Regions from separate parts of the Bradyrhizobium sp. BWA-3-5 genome, predicted to be linked through region 1. Evidence: predicted binding sites of a transcription regulator. Region 1 holds the regulator's gene; each other region holds the start of a gene.
What was found. The regulator LexA, encoded in region 1, represses DNA repair genes until DNA is damaged. The targets are predictions, from matches to a motif close to TGTTCNNNNTGTGTTCNG.

Region 1 (5,343 bases):
CGAGCTTCCAGATGTCGTTTGCCGCCACGCTGGGCCTGGTGGCGCTGGTGCAGATCGGCATGCCGCGCCTGTTCGCCGCGCCCGACAACAACGCGACCGCGCGGGCCGCGCTGTGGGGCGGCCGCGAGTTCACCATGCTGCTGCTGGCCTCCCTGGTGGCGGGGCTTGCGACCATGCCTTACGCGGCCTTTCACTTCCACCGGGTGACGCCCTATGGCGTGATCGCCAACCTCGCGGCGATGCCGGTGGTGTCGGCGGTCGTGATGCCGGCGGGCCTGCTCGGCCTCGTCGCCATGCCGTTCGGCTTCGATGGGCTGTTCTGGGCGATCATGGGTTTTGGCATCGACTGGATGATTGCGGTCACGCAATGGGTCGCGGCATTGCCCGGCGCGGTTGGCCGCATTCCGGCCTTCGGCATCGGCCCGCTGATCGCGGCGAGTATTGGCATCATCCTGCTCGGCCTGCTGCGCACGCCGCTGCGCTGGTCGGGCGCCGCGCTGGTGGTGCTGGCGGCGATGTGGGCGGCGCGGGTGACGCCACCGGATATTCTGATCTCTGCGGACGGCCGCCATGTCGGCGTCCGCGGCCAGGACGGCCGGCTGCATCTGATGCACGCGGTGAAGGGCTCGAAGGATACGTTCCTGCTGAAGGAGTGGCTGGCGGCGGATGCCGATGCGCGCAACGCAACCGATGCCACGCTCACCTCAGGCGTGTCCTGCGACGACCTCGGCTGCGTGGTGCCGTCTGCGGGCGGCCCGCTGGTCGCGCAGGCGTTCAGGCCGGAAGCGTTTGCGGATGATTGCGAGCGCACGGCGCTGATCGTGACGCTGCGGCAGGCGCCGGCCGCCTGCAGCGCTTCCGTGATCGACGGCGAGCGATTGCGGCGCCAGGGCGCGATGGCGCTAGGGCGAGGCAGGGAAGGCTTTGTCGTCGAGGCGGTCAAGCCGCGCGGGATCGACCGGCCGTGGTCGCCGGCCGTAGCTGAGGAGCGCGAGCCGGACGCCACCGTGCTGGCGCCGCGCGTGCCGGCGCGGGCCGTCGATGCGACGCCGGCCGAGGCGGACCTTCAGGCGGAAGAATAAATTGAGTTCAGCGATCGTCGTGCGGAGGAGCGACCGGTATCTCGAACGCGCCGAGGTGAAACTCCTCCGGCGCGTCAGGCTGCGAAGGCAGGTTGACCAACGTGAACGAGGCGTCGGGGAATTGCTGCCAGATCGCGAGATCGTCCGCGGTGACGGTGAGCCAGCCATAGCGGAACATGTACCGCCCCGGTGCAGTGACGCGTCCGGCTCTTTGCCATGTAATCTTGTTGACCACCGACTGCCCTCGGCGCCGATTTTCCAGGCAATATATCACGTAATCCGCCGGTTTGAACCGGCGGATTACATGCGCGGCGTTTAGCCGGTCACGATAGAAGCGGCCGGAGGCGCTTCGACGGCTTTCGGGGCGCGCTCGCCGCCGGTCTGGACCACCGGCAATTGCAGCACGGTCGCCCGCTGGCCTTCGCAAAGCTGCGTCACCAGCACATGGCTGCCATCGGGAAATTCGATCGCGTCATGGTGACGGTCGGCCACTTCGGGCTCGATCTGATTGAACTTGCCGACCCGCCACTCGGTGGTTCGCGTCCAGATCCAGCGGTTATCGTATCTGACGTCCTCGGCGAACGCCAGTTCGGTGCCGGGAAGCATGCAGACCGCCACTGCTGGTTCGCGCTCTGACGCAAAGCCGCGGGTCGAAGTACCGCGGAAGGTTGTGGTAACAAGCGTCTCGCCGACCCGGGCAGGGCGCGTCGCCACGGCGTGCAGGCTATAGTCACACATCGGATGGCTCCCTCGTTTGAGATAGCTGACCCGTGTCTGGAAGGAGGCACAGGCCTCTATCGCAGTGGATTTTATCGCAAGTGGACTTGGCAGAAGCTTTTCTTGGTTCGGGACAAATTCTGCGACTGGCCTGACTGCGATCAAAATCACAAGCGCGATAACGGGGCTTTGTTCCTTCACGCAGCAAAAAACCCCGGCCGATGGCCGGGGCTGGATGTCGTTGTCGTCATGTACGCCAACCGACAGACCAATATTTAAAGATCAGTATTTGCGGTACAGCCCGATCAGCTTGCCCTGGATTCGGACCCGGTTGGGCGGCAGGATGCGGACTTCATAGGCGGCGTTGGCCGGCTCGAGCGCGATCGAGGCGCCGCGGCGGCGGAAACGCTTTAGCGTGGCTTCCTCCTCGTCGATCAGCGCCACCACGATATCGCCGGTGTCGGCGGTCTCGTTGCGCTGGATCAGCGCCATGTCGCCGTCGAGAATGCCGGCATCGACCATGGAATCGCCGCGCACTTCGAGCGCGTAATGTTCGCCGGAGCCGAGCATGTCAGGCGGCACGCTGATCGTATGGCTGCGGGTCTGCAGCGCCTCGATCGGCGTGCCGGCGGCGATCCGGCCCATCACGGGCACGGCGACCGGACGATTGCCGTCGTCCTCGGCAACAGGCGGGCTTGAGGTGCGCTTGCCGAGCGTGCCTTCAATAACGCTTGGCGTGAAGCCGCGGCGGCCGTTGCCGGCTGTCGCAAGCTCCGGCAGCTTGATGACTTCGATGGCGCGGGCGCGGTTGGGCAGGCGGCGGATGAAGCCGCGCTCCTCCAGCGCCGTAATCAGGCGGTGGATTCCGGACTTCGAGCGCAGGTCGAGCGCGTCCTTCATCTCGTCGAAGGAGGGCGGCACGCCGGCCTCTTTCAGCCGTTCATTGATGAAACGCAGTAGCTCATACTGTTTGCGCGTAAGCATCGCGAGCAATCCCCCGGTTTGGTATCGTCGTTCGGTCTCGAATTTCAGCGCCCAGATCGCCGGAGTCCCCAAACTCCCAACCAGAGACACTAGCGCTCGAAACAAATCATGAACGGACACTATATGTTCGATATGTGTTCCGCAACCACTTAATTTCAGGTGAACGCATTGGCGATAGCGGCCGGATGCGCCGTTCGGCGCGTCATTCCGGCAGGCGCAGAAGCTCGCAACGCGACCCCTTCACGGCGGCCGGCGCGAATGGCGGACGTATCACAAGTGCCCGTGCCGCAGCGAGATTCCCGAGCAGTGAGGAGTCCTGGTGGGTGACCGGCACGGCCGTCAGCGTGCCGTCCTCGTGCTCTTCCAGGCGGGCGCGAAGATAATCTTCGCGCTGGTCGTTGGCGGCGAGGTCGCGGCCCAAAACGGCGCCTTCCCTGACGTGATGGACGTGGTCGCGGCCCGATAAAGCGCGAATCAGCGGCACCAGGAACAGGAATCCGCAGACATAGGAAGAGACGGGATTGCCGGGCAGGCCGATCACCCGCATCGAGCCGAGCCTGCCATGCATCATCGGCTTGCCCGGCCGCATCGCGATCCGCCAAAAGGCCATGGTCGTCCCTTCGGCTTCGAGCGACTGCTTGACGAGGTCATGGTCCCCGACGGACGCCCCGCCCATGGTAATCAGGACATCCGCGTTGGACTCGTTGGCACGGCGGATACCTTCCGTGGTGGCGGCAACGGTGTCGGCGGCCAGGCCGAGATCGACGACCTCGGCGCCCTCCGCCCGCGCCAGCGCGCGCAAGCCATAGCCGTTGGAGTAGACGATCTGGCCGGGGCCGGGGATCGTGCCGGGCATGACCAACTCGTCGCCTGTGCCCAGCACGGCCACTTTCGGGCGGCGGTGCACGGCGACTTCCGGATAGTTCATGCCGGCGGCGAGCGACAGGTCGCGGTCGGAGAGGCGGCGCCCGCGCTTCAGCAGCACGTCACCCTCACGGAAATCGACGCCGGCGGCGCGGATATGCCGCCCGGGGACGGCGGCTTCGGTGATGGTGATATGATCGCCGTCGACAGCCGTGTCTTCCTGGATGATGACGGCGTCGGCGCCGTCTGGGATGACGCCGCCGGTGAAAATTCGCACCGCTTCGCCGCGGCCGACCTTCCGTTCGAACGGGCGGCCAGCGGCGACCTCGCCGATCACTTTGAGCCGGGCGGAGAGATCGGCGGCATCCGTTGCGCGCACCGCATAGCCGTCCATCGCCGACATCGCCTCAGGCGGCTGGGTCCGCCGCGCCGCGACGTCGCGCGCCAGCACGCGGTGATGGGCGGCGTCCAGCGCGACCATTTCCTCGGGCAGGGGATCGGCGCCATCAAGGATCGCGGACAATGCATCGGCAACCGGCATCAAGGCCACGGGCAGACCTCCCTAAATTCCAAGTGCGGTCAGTGCCCTTGCCACGTCATCCGTCGATGTCACGTGGATGGCAGAAAGGCCGCGCGCCCGCGCGCCTTCGATATTGGCGGCTGAATCGTCGAAGAACAGGATCCGCGAGGCCGGCACGCCGATCGCTTTTATCACATGATCATAGGCTTCGGCGTCGGGTTTGCGCAAACCGATGCTCGAGGACAGGAAGATCTCGCGGAAGTGGCTGAGGACATCAGTATAGGCCCGCGAGAAATGCGCGACATGGGCCGGATTGGTATTGGAAAAGGCATAGAGCGGCAGGCGCCGCGCCGCACCGGCGAGAAGCGGGGCAATGCCGGGCATCTCGCCGGTGAAGATCGCGTTCCAGCCTTCCAGGAATTGGGCGTCCGTGATGGTGATGCCGAGCGACTGGCGCAGGTTTGCGAAGAACGCGGCGTCGTCGATCCGGCCGATCTCGTGATGCTTGAAACTGTCGTCGACAATGAAGCGCGCGGCGAGGTCAACAGGCGTGCAGCCCGCATGGCCTGCCCAGCACGCCATCACGCGGTCGAAGCTGATATCGAGCACGACGCGGCCGAGGTCGAACAACAGGACGTCGGCGGAGTGGGGCGCTGGCGGCGAATTCATGGCAGTCGTTTACAAAACTGATTGGGCATGGGCAACGGCTCGGACTGATTTCCGCTCGATCCGGCATTTAAGCCGGTCCGCGAGCTGTGCTAAGCGTTGGGTCAAAACAGGGAGTGGTGGCATGAAAATCGTGGGCAGAATTTTGAGCGCGACCGTTGTGATTGCATTCTTGGCTGGTCCCGCCTGGGGTCAGCAGGCCCGTCCTCCCGCCTACGGCGAGACCGACAAGGACAAGACGCCGGCCGAAATAAGGGCCGAGAAGGACGCCGAGCGGGCCTACCAGAGATCGCTCGGCAACATTCCCCAGCAGCAGAAGAGCGATCCCTGGGGAACGATGCGCGGCGACAGCGCCCCGCCGAAAGGCGCCGCCAAGGCGCCGGCACCCGGCAAGCCAAAGGCCAAATCCGCCGAAGGCGCGGCAAAGTAAGCAAAGTCCTTAAAGCCCGCATGGCCGGGCTATATGATCCGCTTCTCGAAGAACACGCTGCTCGCGATGGATTGTGGTGC
Region 2 (5,343 bases), 2.4 Mb from region 1:
GTTCAAGCCGTTCCTGCGGCTCGACGACGCCCGGAATCAGGACGAGGGCGGCACCGGCCTCGGGCTCGCCATCGCCCGTGACATCGCCCGTTCGCATGGCGGCGACATCACGCTCAGCGACAGCCCGATGGGCGGATTGCGGGCGGCAGTCAGGGTGCCGGTTTAGGCACACCGCGCAGCTTGGATCTCAAGCTACTTCTTCGGGATCAGCGCCTTCAGCTTTTCCATGTCCTTGATGTTCATCTTCATGCCGCCGGGCATCATGATGTCGCCGGCTTTCTGGTCGGCCTTGCAGGCGCCAAGCCACTTGGCCTCGATCGTGGAGGTGGAATCGTGCGCGCCGACCCGGCCGCCCTCGCTATGCGAGGTCGATTTCACGGTGTAGGCGGAATTGAAGTCGCCGGTGATCTCGGCGTGCGACTTCACCGTCACCCCGGCAATGCCGCAAACGGAATCGGTGACATAGCCGGTCGCGGTCTTCTGGATGTCCTGCTTGGAACAGATGTCCTTGGCCACCGGCGACATGGCGGTGCTCATGTCCTTGTCGGTGGTCTCGTCGGTGCACTGCTGCATGGTCATCTCCGGCACCGATCCACCGCTCAGCACCTTCATTTCCCACAGGCCGGCTTTGCGTACCGGCAGCTCCACGGCAACGGCGCTCATTGGCGCCAGGGCAAGCAAAATGGCGGCCGAACCAGCCGCAACCAGGAATCGTCTCATGCGTGTGTTCCCCTGAATTCTTCAACGCTGTCGTGCGCGCGGAAGTGAACACACGCTTTGCGTGGCGAAAACATGTCCGGCCGGGGAAGGCTGGCGAAGTGCGCGTTAGTAGAGCGTGCGCAGCGGCCGCTCGGCGGCGCCATAGGGCACCCAGCGGCAGGCAAAGGAAACGTAGCCGCCGTAATTGGGCTGCACGCCGAGGAATTTCACCACCTTGCCGTAGCGGGCGCAGTGATCGACGGCGAGCTGGCGGGCATCGGCCTGCGTCGCGAGCGAATAGGCGATGATGCCGCCGGTGTCGTTGCCCTTCATCGGCGGCACCGTGTCGATATCGATCCACTGCGCCTGCGCCGGCGCGCTGGCCAGCATTCCGCCCAAGACTCCACCCATGGCAATCAGGCTCGCGGCCAGAATTCTTCGCATCGCAGACTCCATTTCGCTCGAAGCCCACCATAGTGTGCGCCGATGGCCGTGAAAAGAATGGGTTGGAGCACGGGGCAGACTTGGCCGTCAGGTGTTGCCTTGCTGCACTTGACCTTGTCAGGCCTTCGCGGCACCGTCCCGTGCGTTGGCTTTACCGGCGGATTCCCATGCGCAACCTGTTCACATCCTTGCGAGCTCTCGGCCCGATCGCGACGGCGCTCGGCCTCTTCGTCTCCGGCCATGCCGCGCAGGCCGCTAATCCGCTCGAGCTGAACTTCGGCCTATTCGGGCCGGGCTATGAGGGCCGCGTCGCCGAATGCGAGCGCGCATTGCCGACGATCGCCACCCAATTCCAGGAGAAGGAAGGCAAGTTCTGGAATTCGGCACTGGTGATCACCGGCTTCGGCCGAATCCACGAGACCGCGTTCCGGCCCTGGCAGTCCGACAACGTCCCGCGCCGTTATTGCAGCGGCGACGTGATGCTGAGCGACGGCAAGATGCGCACCGTACACTACTCGATCATCGAGGACGGTGGCTTTGCCGGCTATGGCCAGGGCGTCGAATGGTGCGTGACCGGTCTCGACCGCAACTGGGCTTACGGCCCCGGCTGCCGCGCCGCCCGGCCCTGATTTAGTTCGATTCGCCAAGGTTGAATGGCTCCCCTTTGGAGCCAGCGAGGAAATCCTAAAATTTGTTCTTGAAATGTTCCGGTTCCCTGCTAGGCTCCCGGTAGTCGAGTAGAGGGGCGCCCGATGCACCGATCCGGTATCATTTCACGGCTTCTGATTTCACTGGCGCTTGTCGTCGTCTCCATCGGGATGGCGGCCGCCCAGGACCGCCGGCAGAACACCCCGGGTGAGTTCGATTTCTATGTCCTGGCCCTATCCTGGTCGCCCTCATTCTGCGAGGCGGCGGCCGAGCGCGGCAATAGCGGGCGCTCACAGGTCCAGTGCAGCCGCCCCTATTCCTTCGTGGTCCACGGCCTCTGGCCGCAATATGAGCGCGGCTTTCCCGAATATTGCCAGCGGCCCGCGCCGCGGCTCGACCGCAATATCATGACCTCTATGCTGGACCTGATGCCGGCACCCGGCCTGATCTTCAACGAGTGGGACAAGCACGGCACCTGTTCTGGCCTTGGCGCACGCGGCTATTTCGAGAACATCCGCAAAGCGCGCGCGGCGGTAAAAATTCCCGAGGAATTCCTGCAACTATCCGAAGAGAAGACCATCGCCCCCGACGATCTCGAAGCGGCCTTCATCAAGATCAATCCGGGCCTCAGCGGTTCGGCGATTTCGGTGACGTGCTCGAGCCGCCGCCTCAGCGAGGTGCGGATCTGCCTGAGCAAGGACATGCAATTCCGCGCCTGCGATGAAATCGACCGCCGCGCCTGCCGGCGCGACGAGGTCGTGATGCCGCCGGTGCGCGGCGGTTAGCAGTCCGTTCCGCCACAGTATGGCGGCTTCCTTGCGCAGACAGCTCGTCTGCGTTCCCGGCCATCCACGCCTTTATCGTCATCTGCAAGACACGTGGATGGCCGGGATCCTCCCGATAATTCCGGCGACGCCGTTTCGGGTGGGAGCCGTCATCCTGTCCTGGCGCCGCCTCGAGGAGACGGGTTACTTTCCTCGCGCCGATGTCGTAACCCCTCCGTTATGAATTATCGACACGCCTTTCACGCCGGCGGCTTTGCCGATGTCATCAAGCACATCGTGCTGGTGCGCGTGCTTATTTACTTGCAGGACAAGCCGGCCGCATTTCGCGTCGTCGATACCCATGCCGGCGCCGGACGCTACGATCTCACCGGCGAGGAGGCGCGCCGCGGCGGCGAATGGCTGACCGGCATTGCGCGGCTGATGCAGGCGCGGTTTTCGGAAAGCGTGCTGCCGCTGGTCGGCCCCTATCTCGATATCGTCAGGGCCTTCAACGCACCGGGCAAGCTCGAGGCCTATCCCGGCTCGCCCCTGATCGCCCGGGCGCTGCTGCGGCCGCAGGACCGTCTCACCGCCTGCGAAATCGAGCCGGGCGCGCGCAAGCAACTGATCGATACACTGCGCCGCGATAGCCAGGCACGGGTGGTCGATCTCGACGGCTGGACGGCATTGCCCGCCTTCGTGCCGCCCAAGGAGCGGCGCGGCCTGGTGGTGATCGATCCCGCCTTCGAGCAAAAGGACGAATTCGAACGGCTGGAAGGCGCATTTGCCGAAGCGTATGCGAAATGGCCGACCGGCAGTTACCTGATCTGGTATCCAGTGAAGAGCCGGCGCGCCACCGACACCTTGGCCCGCGTCGTCGCGGGTGCTGCGGCGGCCAGCAGGCCAGCCGGAAAATGCCTGCGGCTCGAATTCAGCGTCGCGCCGCAGCAGGTGGGCGGCCCGCTCGCCTCTACCGGCCTCCTGATCGTCAATCCGCCGTGGACGCTGGCGGGTGAATTGAAGACAATTCTACCCGAACTCGAAAAACCGCTCGGCCAGGGCGGCGCCGGCCGGTTCAGGCTGGAGATGCCCAAGCCCTGAAGGGGCCCCCGGGGCATCGGGAAAAATACGGATGGCCGTAGGCAACTGGAACAAAACCGTATTATGCTCAGGCTATTGGGACTGGCTTTACGTTCCGCTTCCGCGAATGGTTGCGGCGGAGTGATCAAGGCCGAATAAAAATCCAGGCCGGTTGGCAGCGTCGCCGATCGGCTGAGGTGGCCAAGCTTCCGGCAGCGAATGTCCGGTCAGCCGATACGCGGAGTGCGCGTAGCGGCGGAGCAATACGGGGGAGGAGTTTCCCGATGGCCATGACTGGAACAGTCAAGTTCTTCAACGGAGAACGCGGCTACGGCTTCATCAAGCCAGATGATGGCGGCCGCGATGTGTTCGTGCACATCACCGCAGTCGAGCGGGCCGGATTGAAGGATCTGACAGAAGGACAGCGCATTACATTCGAGGTTGAACCGGACAAGAAGGGCAAGGGGCCCAAAGCGGTCAACCTCGTGATTTCGTCGTGAGTTGATGCTCGCGTTGGACGCCGACTGAGTTCTTGCTGCGAAAGACTGCGTCGGGCGCGGTATCGCCCCGAGCGTCGAAGGCACGCGGCGTTCGCCTGCCCGTTTAGCGAAGAGGCAAAAAAATCCCGGCGGCTTGCGGCCGCCGGGAGATGCTAACCGACAGTTTCTTTGTTCTCAGAAGCGATAGTTGATGCCGGCCCTTATCAAACCGAACCGGTAACCGTTCGACGCACCTGTAATGACGAAGTTGCTGTTGGCGAGATCGACATAGAGGTATTCGATCTTGGCGCTCCAATTACGGTCAAGGCCCATCTCGGCGCCGGCGCCGAGCGTCCAGCCCGCATTGGTATGGGATTCGGTCAGGCCGAATGTCGTGGCGCGCAGCTCGCCGAACGCGAGACCACCCGTACCGAAGAACATGACGTTGTTGAATGCGAAGCCGGCGCGGCCGCGGACCGTGCCGAACCAGGGATTGGAGAATTTCCACGGCGCGAAGGTTTCCTCCGCGGCGGTCGCCTGAATGTCACCTTCCAGGCCGAACACGAACGATCCGCTCTGCCAATTGTAGCCGGCCTGGACGCCGCCGACGAAGCCGGACGGCTTGGTCGGATTGTTGGCGACCGAGCCCCAGGCATAGCCGAGGCTGACGCCAAGATAGGGACGGGCCCAGCTATCGGAGCGGTACAGCGTGTCGTTGACGGTTAGGGGTGGGCCTGAGCCGTAGAAGTCGGCCGCCCGGGCCGGCGTGGTCAAGCCTGCAGCGCTCAGCGCCAGCGCGGCCACGGCGAACCTGCTCATCACGCAACTCCACGCAACTGCCGCAACCGCCGGGCAACAGGCCGGCCCGGTTACGGAACTCCACTCTATTTCGATAAGATTTATCGAGAGTTTTAAGTTAAAGGGTTGTTAAGCCGGGTTACCTGCCGGCTCATCATTCTTAACAACGGGTTAGCAGGCTTCCTTCATCCAGCGTAGGGTACGCTCCAGGCGCTGGCGATGCAGCCTTGCACCGCATAATTTAGGCCCATGGATCACGATTCCTCCGACCACCCAAAACCCCCGCGGAAAGAGCGGAAGGGTTCCCAACCGGACATGCCGCCACAGGACCTGACCGCCGCCGACGTCGATCCCGCGACGTCAGCCGCCGAGGAGGATGAGGAGGCGCGCCTGCCGGAAGCCGCCGAGGAGCCCGTTGAGGCGATTGCGGA
Region 3 (5,343 bases), 1.3 Mb from region 1:
TTCGCGACCTCTGGGTTATCGAGCTCCTTGTAGGCGCGCACCACGCCGGCCAGCGTGTTGTGATCGGCGAGGCCGATCACGGGAATGCCGAGCTCGCTCGCCTGATGCACATAGGCGCGCGGATCGGAGCCGCCGCGCAGGAACGAGAAATTGCTGGTGATGCCGATCTCGGCATAAGCAGGAACGATCACGGGAGCATTCATGCGAACAGTCCGTGGACGAACCATCTGACTGGGGCGACCTCATCTGCCTCGTCCGCCGGCTCGCTTTCATAGAGTCCATCGCGAAAAATCCAGAAGCGCCGGCCCGCTTCATCCTCGATGCGGAAATAATCCCGTGTCGGGCCGTCGTCGCCCTGCTTCCACCATTCCATGGCGATGCGCTCCGGTCCCTCCACCCGCACCACCGCATGCGTGACGCGCCGCCAGGTGAACTGGTGCGGCGGGCCATCAGGCACGGTGGCGAACGGCACTTTTATCGGCTCCGGCTTCTCGAACAGCCGCAAGGGACGTAGCGGCGGCTCGCCCTCGATACGCTCCGGCCATGCGGCTTGCGCGGCGGCTGCCAGATGATGCTGTGCAGGCCCGGCTGATACGGCGCGCTCAGGGATGTGGGTATCCTCCGGCAGATGCACGACGACGCGTTTTCCGCCGATGCGCGCGGCGATGCGGTCGATCAGCGCGGACAATTCGTCATTGTTATGGACGTGGGCGTCGAGGTCGCGCTGCTGCTGCACCACGATTTCGGTGCGGCTAGCGGAGAGGCGGATCAGATCGAAGCCGAAGCCGGGATCGAGGGGATCGCTCAGCGCGTCGAGGCGCTCGCGGAACAGGCGGTCGATCATGTCAGGCTTCGTTACCGGACGTCCGGTTTCGACTGAGATCGTGCGTACCGCACCGTCGGTGCGGAAAAAGCTCGCCTCCAAGCGTCTCGCGCCCTTGCCCTGCCTGTCCATCGCCGTCACCAGCATGGCAGCCAGCGCCGAGAGGTTCATCGCAATCACGGTGTCGGTGGCGACAGGATCGGGAAAACGTTTCTCGACGATGTAGTCCGGCAGCGGCTTTCGCGGGCTGATCGGCCCATCGCCCTGCCCGAGCGCCTTCTGCAGCAGCGCCGTGAAAGCCGCGCCGAACCGCGCGGTGATTTCATGGGGCGCACGCAAGGCGACATCGCCGATGGTCTTCAATCCTGCACGGCGCAGGCCGGCGGTGATGGCATCCTCGGCGCCGAGCGCGGAGACCGGCAGTGGCGCGACAGCTTCCGTCTCCTCGCCATCGGCGACGATCTTTCCGGAGGCGTGCCGCGTCAGGGTGCGGGCGCAGATCGCGGTAGCGGCGATCGCCGCGCTAACCGTAAAACCGCGGCGGCTCAGCGCGCCGGTGACGATCTGCAAAAGTGCCCTTTCGCCGCCGAACAGATGGGCGCAGCCGGTGATGTCGAGATAGAGCCCGTGCGGGGAATCGAGCGCCACCAGCGGAGTGAAGCGGTCGCACCAGTCGGCGATGTCTTCGAGCGTCTTGCGGTCGGCGATCTCATCGGCGTCGAACACCGTCAGTTCGGGGCAGATTGCGCGGGCATTGGCGAGCGGCAGGCCGATCGAAAGGCCGGCGCGGACGGCCAGATCGTCAAGGGAATGGATCAGGATCGCGTTGTGCTGCTTGGCGACGACGACGGTGGGATAGGTTTGCGTTATCTCGAATGTCTGACTCGTGGCGGCACCCCCACCCCAACCCTCCCCCGCAAGCGGGATAGGGAGCGCAGCGTTCGTGTCGCGAGAGCTTGGCTCACGCGCTGCGTCGGAAAGCACCTTGAGCCGCCGCTGGATGCGGTCGACGGGCAGGCGTGGCAGCCACAGGCTGAGAATACGCCGCCGGTTCACTGAAGAGGCACTCATCGCATTTCCATTCCATGATCCACCGGCCGACCGGGCCATGACGGTTACGAACGAGTTGCGCGTCGAAGACGGGCGTCCCCCACGCGCTCCACGGTGATCCAGGCGGCGAATGCGCCGCGCGCACGATCCATCTGGTTTCCGCGGTCGACGGCCGTGGCTCCGCCGCCATTCGCAGCAGCAAGGCGGTGACGCCGGAGGCCTGCGCGGCCAAAGTCAGTTTACGGCTGGCGACGAGGTCGAGCTGACGCGCCTCTCCCCATACCTCCAGCACGACGGCGCCGAGCGCATCGCAGGCCAGCGCATCGGCCGCGGTTCGCAGCGCGGCGTCGGTATCCTGGGCCCGCACGGTCACGAGCAGCCGCGGATCGAGGCCAAGTTCGCAGAGCCCGCTCATCGACAGCGCGCCCGTTTCAATTTCCGAAAAATCCTGCCGCACCCAGATCAGCGGTCGGCGCGGCGACACCCTTCCCGCAAGGCCGGCGATGAAGCCGCTTGCCGTCGCGCCCTGGTGTCCCTCGGCGAACACCTCGTGCACGGCCGCGAGCGCCAGCCCGCCCTGCAGCACCTCATCTGCCGCCGTATGGCCGAGCGAAACCTTGTTGAGATCATGCGCCGCGCCCTGCTCCAGGCGCGCGATGCTCCCGCGCAAAGTCGCAAGCGTGCTCGTGCGTGCGCCGCTCATGCGCCGCTCCTTCTGAATCTGGCCTTGCCGCTTCTTCCCGAAATGAACGCGCGGCTGGCCCAATCGTTCATGATATGTTCTAATATAAAGCTAACAGCCCAAGCAGAGTCAATCGAGATCGACACTCGATTGATTCATGAATGGAATCAAAGGGATTCACCGATGGACGTGCAACGTAAGCTGGAAATCCTGGCCGATGCTGCGAAATACGATGCTTCCTGTGCCTCCTCCGGCACGGAAAAGCGGGATTCCAGCGACGGCAAGGGCCTCGGCTCGACCGCGCCAGGAATGGGCATCTGCCATTCCTACGCCCCCGATGGTCGCTGCATCTCGCTGCTCAAGGTGCTGCTCACCAACGCCTGCAATTACGACTGCCTATATTGCGTCAACCGCACCTCTTCCAACGTGCCGCGCGCCCGCTTCACCGTCGACGAAGTGGTGAAGCTGACGATCGACTTCTATCGCCGCAACTACATCGAGGGATTGTTTCTCTCCTCCGGCATCATCCGCAGCCCCGACTACACCATGGAGCAAGTGGTGAGCGTCGCGCGCAAACTGCGCGAGGCGCATCACTTCCGCGGCTACATTCATCTCAAGACGATCCCTGAAGCCGACGATGCGCTGATCGCCGAAGCCGGCAAATATGCCGACCGTCTCTCCATCAACATCGAAATGCCCCTGGAAAACAGCCTCGCCAAATTCGCGCCGGAAAAGGACGTACGCGCGATCCGCCGCACTATGGGCCGGCTGCGCCTGAAGCTGGATGAAGCCAGGGAGAACAGCCAGGCCGCAACCAGGGCAAAGCCGCCGCGCTTTGCGCCGGCTGGCCAGAGCACGCAGATGATCATCGGCGCCGATGCGGCCAATGACAAAACCATCCTCGACACCAGCGCCAATCTCTACGGCTCCTACCGCCTCAAGCGCGTCTATTATTCGGCCTTCAGCCCGATCCCGGACGCCAGCCGCGCGCTGCCGCTCGCTGCGCCGCCGCTGCTTCGCGAGCACCGGCTCTATCAGGCCGACTGGCTGATGCGCTTTTATGGTTTCGATGCCGGCGAGATCGTCGACGAGGCCAAGGGCATGCTGCCGCTCGACATAGACCCAAAACTGGCCTGGGCATTGCGCCACCGCGACCGCTTCCCGCTCGATGTCGCAACTGCCAGCCGCGAGGAACTATTGCGCGTGCCGGGGTTTGGCACCAGGGCGGTCGACCGCATCATCGCCACGCGCCGCCTGACCTCGATCCGCCTCGCCGATCTGGCACGGCTGCACATTCCGCAAAAGAAGGCGCTGCCGTTCATCGTGCTCGGCGATTTCAGACCGTCGCCGCGTGTGCTCGATGGCGCGGGGCTGGTGGAACGGTTCAAGCCGAAGGCAACGCAATTGGGATTTGGGTTTTAGCCACAGGCGTCACTGCCTGCGACAAACGCGAAGCGTTTACGCAAGGGAGCGAAGCGACGAAGCAATCCATGCCTCAACAAGTGGAGAAATGGATTGCTTCGCTTCGCTCGCAATGACGAGGAGGAAACACCATGCACGACATCACCCTCGACAGTGAAACCGATTTCGACGGCTGGCGCAAAGCGGCGCGGGCGCTGGTGCTGAACGACGTCAAACCATCCGACGTGACATGGCGCGTCGCCGATGATGCTCCCGAACTGTTCGAGCCGACCGATCCACCGCTCGAACCGCCGCAAGGCACCTTCAACGTGCCGGCCAGGTTCGTCGAACTGGCCGAGATCGCGATCCTGCACCGCAACCCCGAGCGGTTTGCCCTGCTCTACCGCCTCTTGTGGCGGCTGCGCCGCAATCACGACCTGCTCGAGATCGCGACCGATCCCGATGTCGCCGAGATATCGGCCATGGCGAAGGCGGTGCGCCGCGACGAACACAAGATGCACGCTTTCGTCCGCTTCCGCGAAGTCGGGCGCGAGCAGAAATCGCACTTCGTTGCCTGGTTCGAGCCGGAGCATCACATCGTCGAGCTGGCCGCGCCGTTCTTCGCGCGGCGCTTCGCCGACATGCCCTGGTCGATCCTCACCCCCGATATCTGCGCGCATTGGGACGGCCATGCCGTCTCGTTCACGCAGGGCGTCGCTAAAAGCGAAGCGCCAACCGCCGACCGGCTGGAGGAAACCTGGCGGAGCTATTATGCCAGCATCTTCAATCCCGCCCGGCTCAAAGTGCACGCCATGCAAAAGGAGATGCCGCGCAAATATTGGCGGAACCTGCCGGAGGCCTCATTGATTAAACCTCTGATCGAAGGTGCGGAACGCTCCGCCAGCGCGATGATCGCGAAGTCGGCGAGCGAACCGCACAAGCCGCAGAAGCGGCCGGAGCCGCCCCAGACGGGCAATGAGGCAGATGACATGGCACGCAAGCGCGCCGACGACATCGAGGCCCTGCGCGAGGAAGCCGCCGATTGCCGCGCCTGCCATCTCTACAAGGACGCGACCCAGACCGTTTTCGGCGAAGGAAAGCAGACGGCGCGGATCATGCTGGTCGGCGAGCAGCCCGGCGACAAGGAAGATCTCGCCGGCAAGCCGTTCGTCGGCCCCGCCGGGCAGATGCTCGACCGCGCGCTGGAAGAGGCCGGGATCGACCGCCGCAAGGTCTACGTCACCAATGCGGTGAAGCACTTCAAATTCGTACCGCGCGGCAAGGTCCGTCTGCACCAGAAGCCGAATACGCCCGAAATCAAAGCATGCCGGCAGTGGTACGAACGCGAACTGGCGGCGATCCGGCCTGAGCTGGTGGTGGCGATGGG

Region 2: RX331_RS06335 (ribonuclease T2) is a predicted target of LexA. The motif match lies at 1,836-1,853, and genes of this name have one in related genera.
Region 3: RX331_RS11570 (putative DNA modification/repair radical SAM protein) is a predicted target of LexA. The motif match lies at 2,641-2,658, and genes of this name have one in related genera.

Annotation. Positions count from the first base shown of each region.
Region 1 is NZ_CP136626.1:3,716,543-3,721,885, forward strand. It holds gene RX331_RS17930 (ComEC/Rec2 family competence protein) at 1-1,082, shown strand, start outside; gene RX331_RS17935 (hypothetical protein) at 1,090-1,260, opposite strand; gene RX331_RS17940 (hypothetical protein) at 1,398-1,820, opposite strand; gene lexA (transcriptional repressor LexA) at 2,082-2,783, opposite strand; gene glp (gephyrin-like molybdotransferase Glp) at 2,986-4,197, opposite strand; gene RX331_RS17955 (HAD family phosphatase) at 4,210-4,836, opposite strand; gene RX331_RS17960 (hypothetical protein) at 4,958-5,263, shown strand; gene RX331_RS17965 (GNAT family N-acetyltransferase) at 5,293-5,343, opposite strand, start outside.
Region 2 is NZ_CP136626.1:1,322,634-1,327,976, reverse strand. It holds gene RX331_RS06355 (ATP-binding protein) at 1-166, shown strand, start outside; gene RX331_RS06350 (DUF3617 domain-containing protein) at 193-720, opposite strand; gene RX331_RS06345 (hypothetical protein) at 826-1,143, opposite strand; gene RX331_RS06340 (hypothetical protein) at 1,311-1,772, shown strand; gene RX331_RS06335 (ribonuclease T2) at 1,896-2,576, shown strand; gene RX331_RS06330 (23S rRNA (adenine(2030)-N(6))-methyltransferase RlmJ) at 2,796-3,656, shown strand; gene RX331_RS06325 (cold-shock protein) at 3,920-4,135, shown strand; gene RX331_RS06320 (porin family protein) at 4,310-4,933, opposite strand; gene uvrC (excinuclease ABC subunit UvrC) at 5,162-5,343, shown strand, end outside.
Region 3 is NZ_CP136626.1:2,424,990-2,430,332, reverse strand. It holds gene RX331_RS11585 (error-prone DNA polymerase) at 1-191, opposite strand, end outside; gene RX331_RS11580 (DNA polymerase Y family protein) at 200-1,894, opposite strand; gene RX331_RS11575 (DNA repair protein) at 1,785-2,576, opposite strand; gene RX331_RS11570 (putative DNA modification/repair radical SAM protein) at 2,739-3,977, shown strand; gene RX331_RS11565 (UdgX family uracil-DNA binding protein) at 4,109-5,343, shown strand, end outside.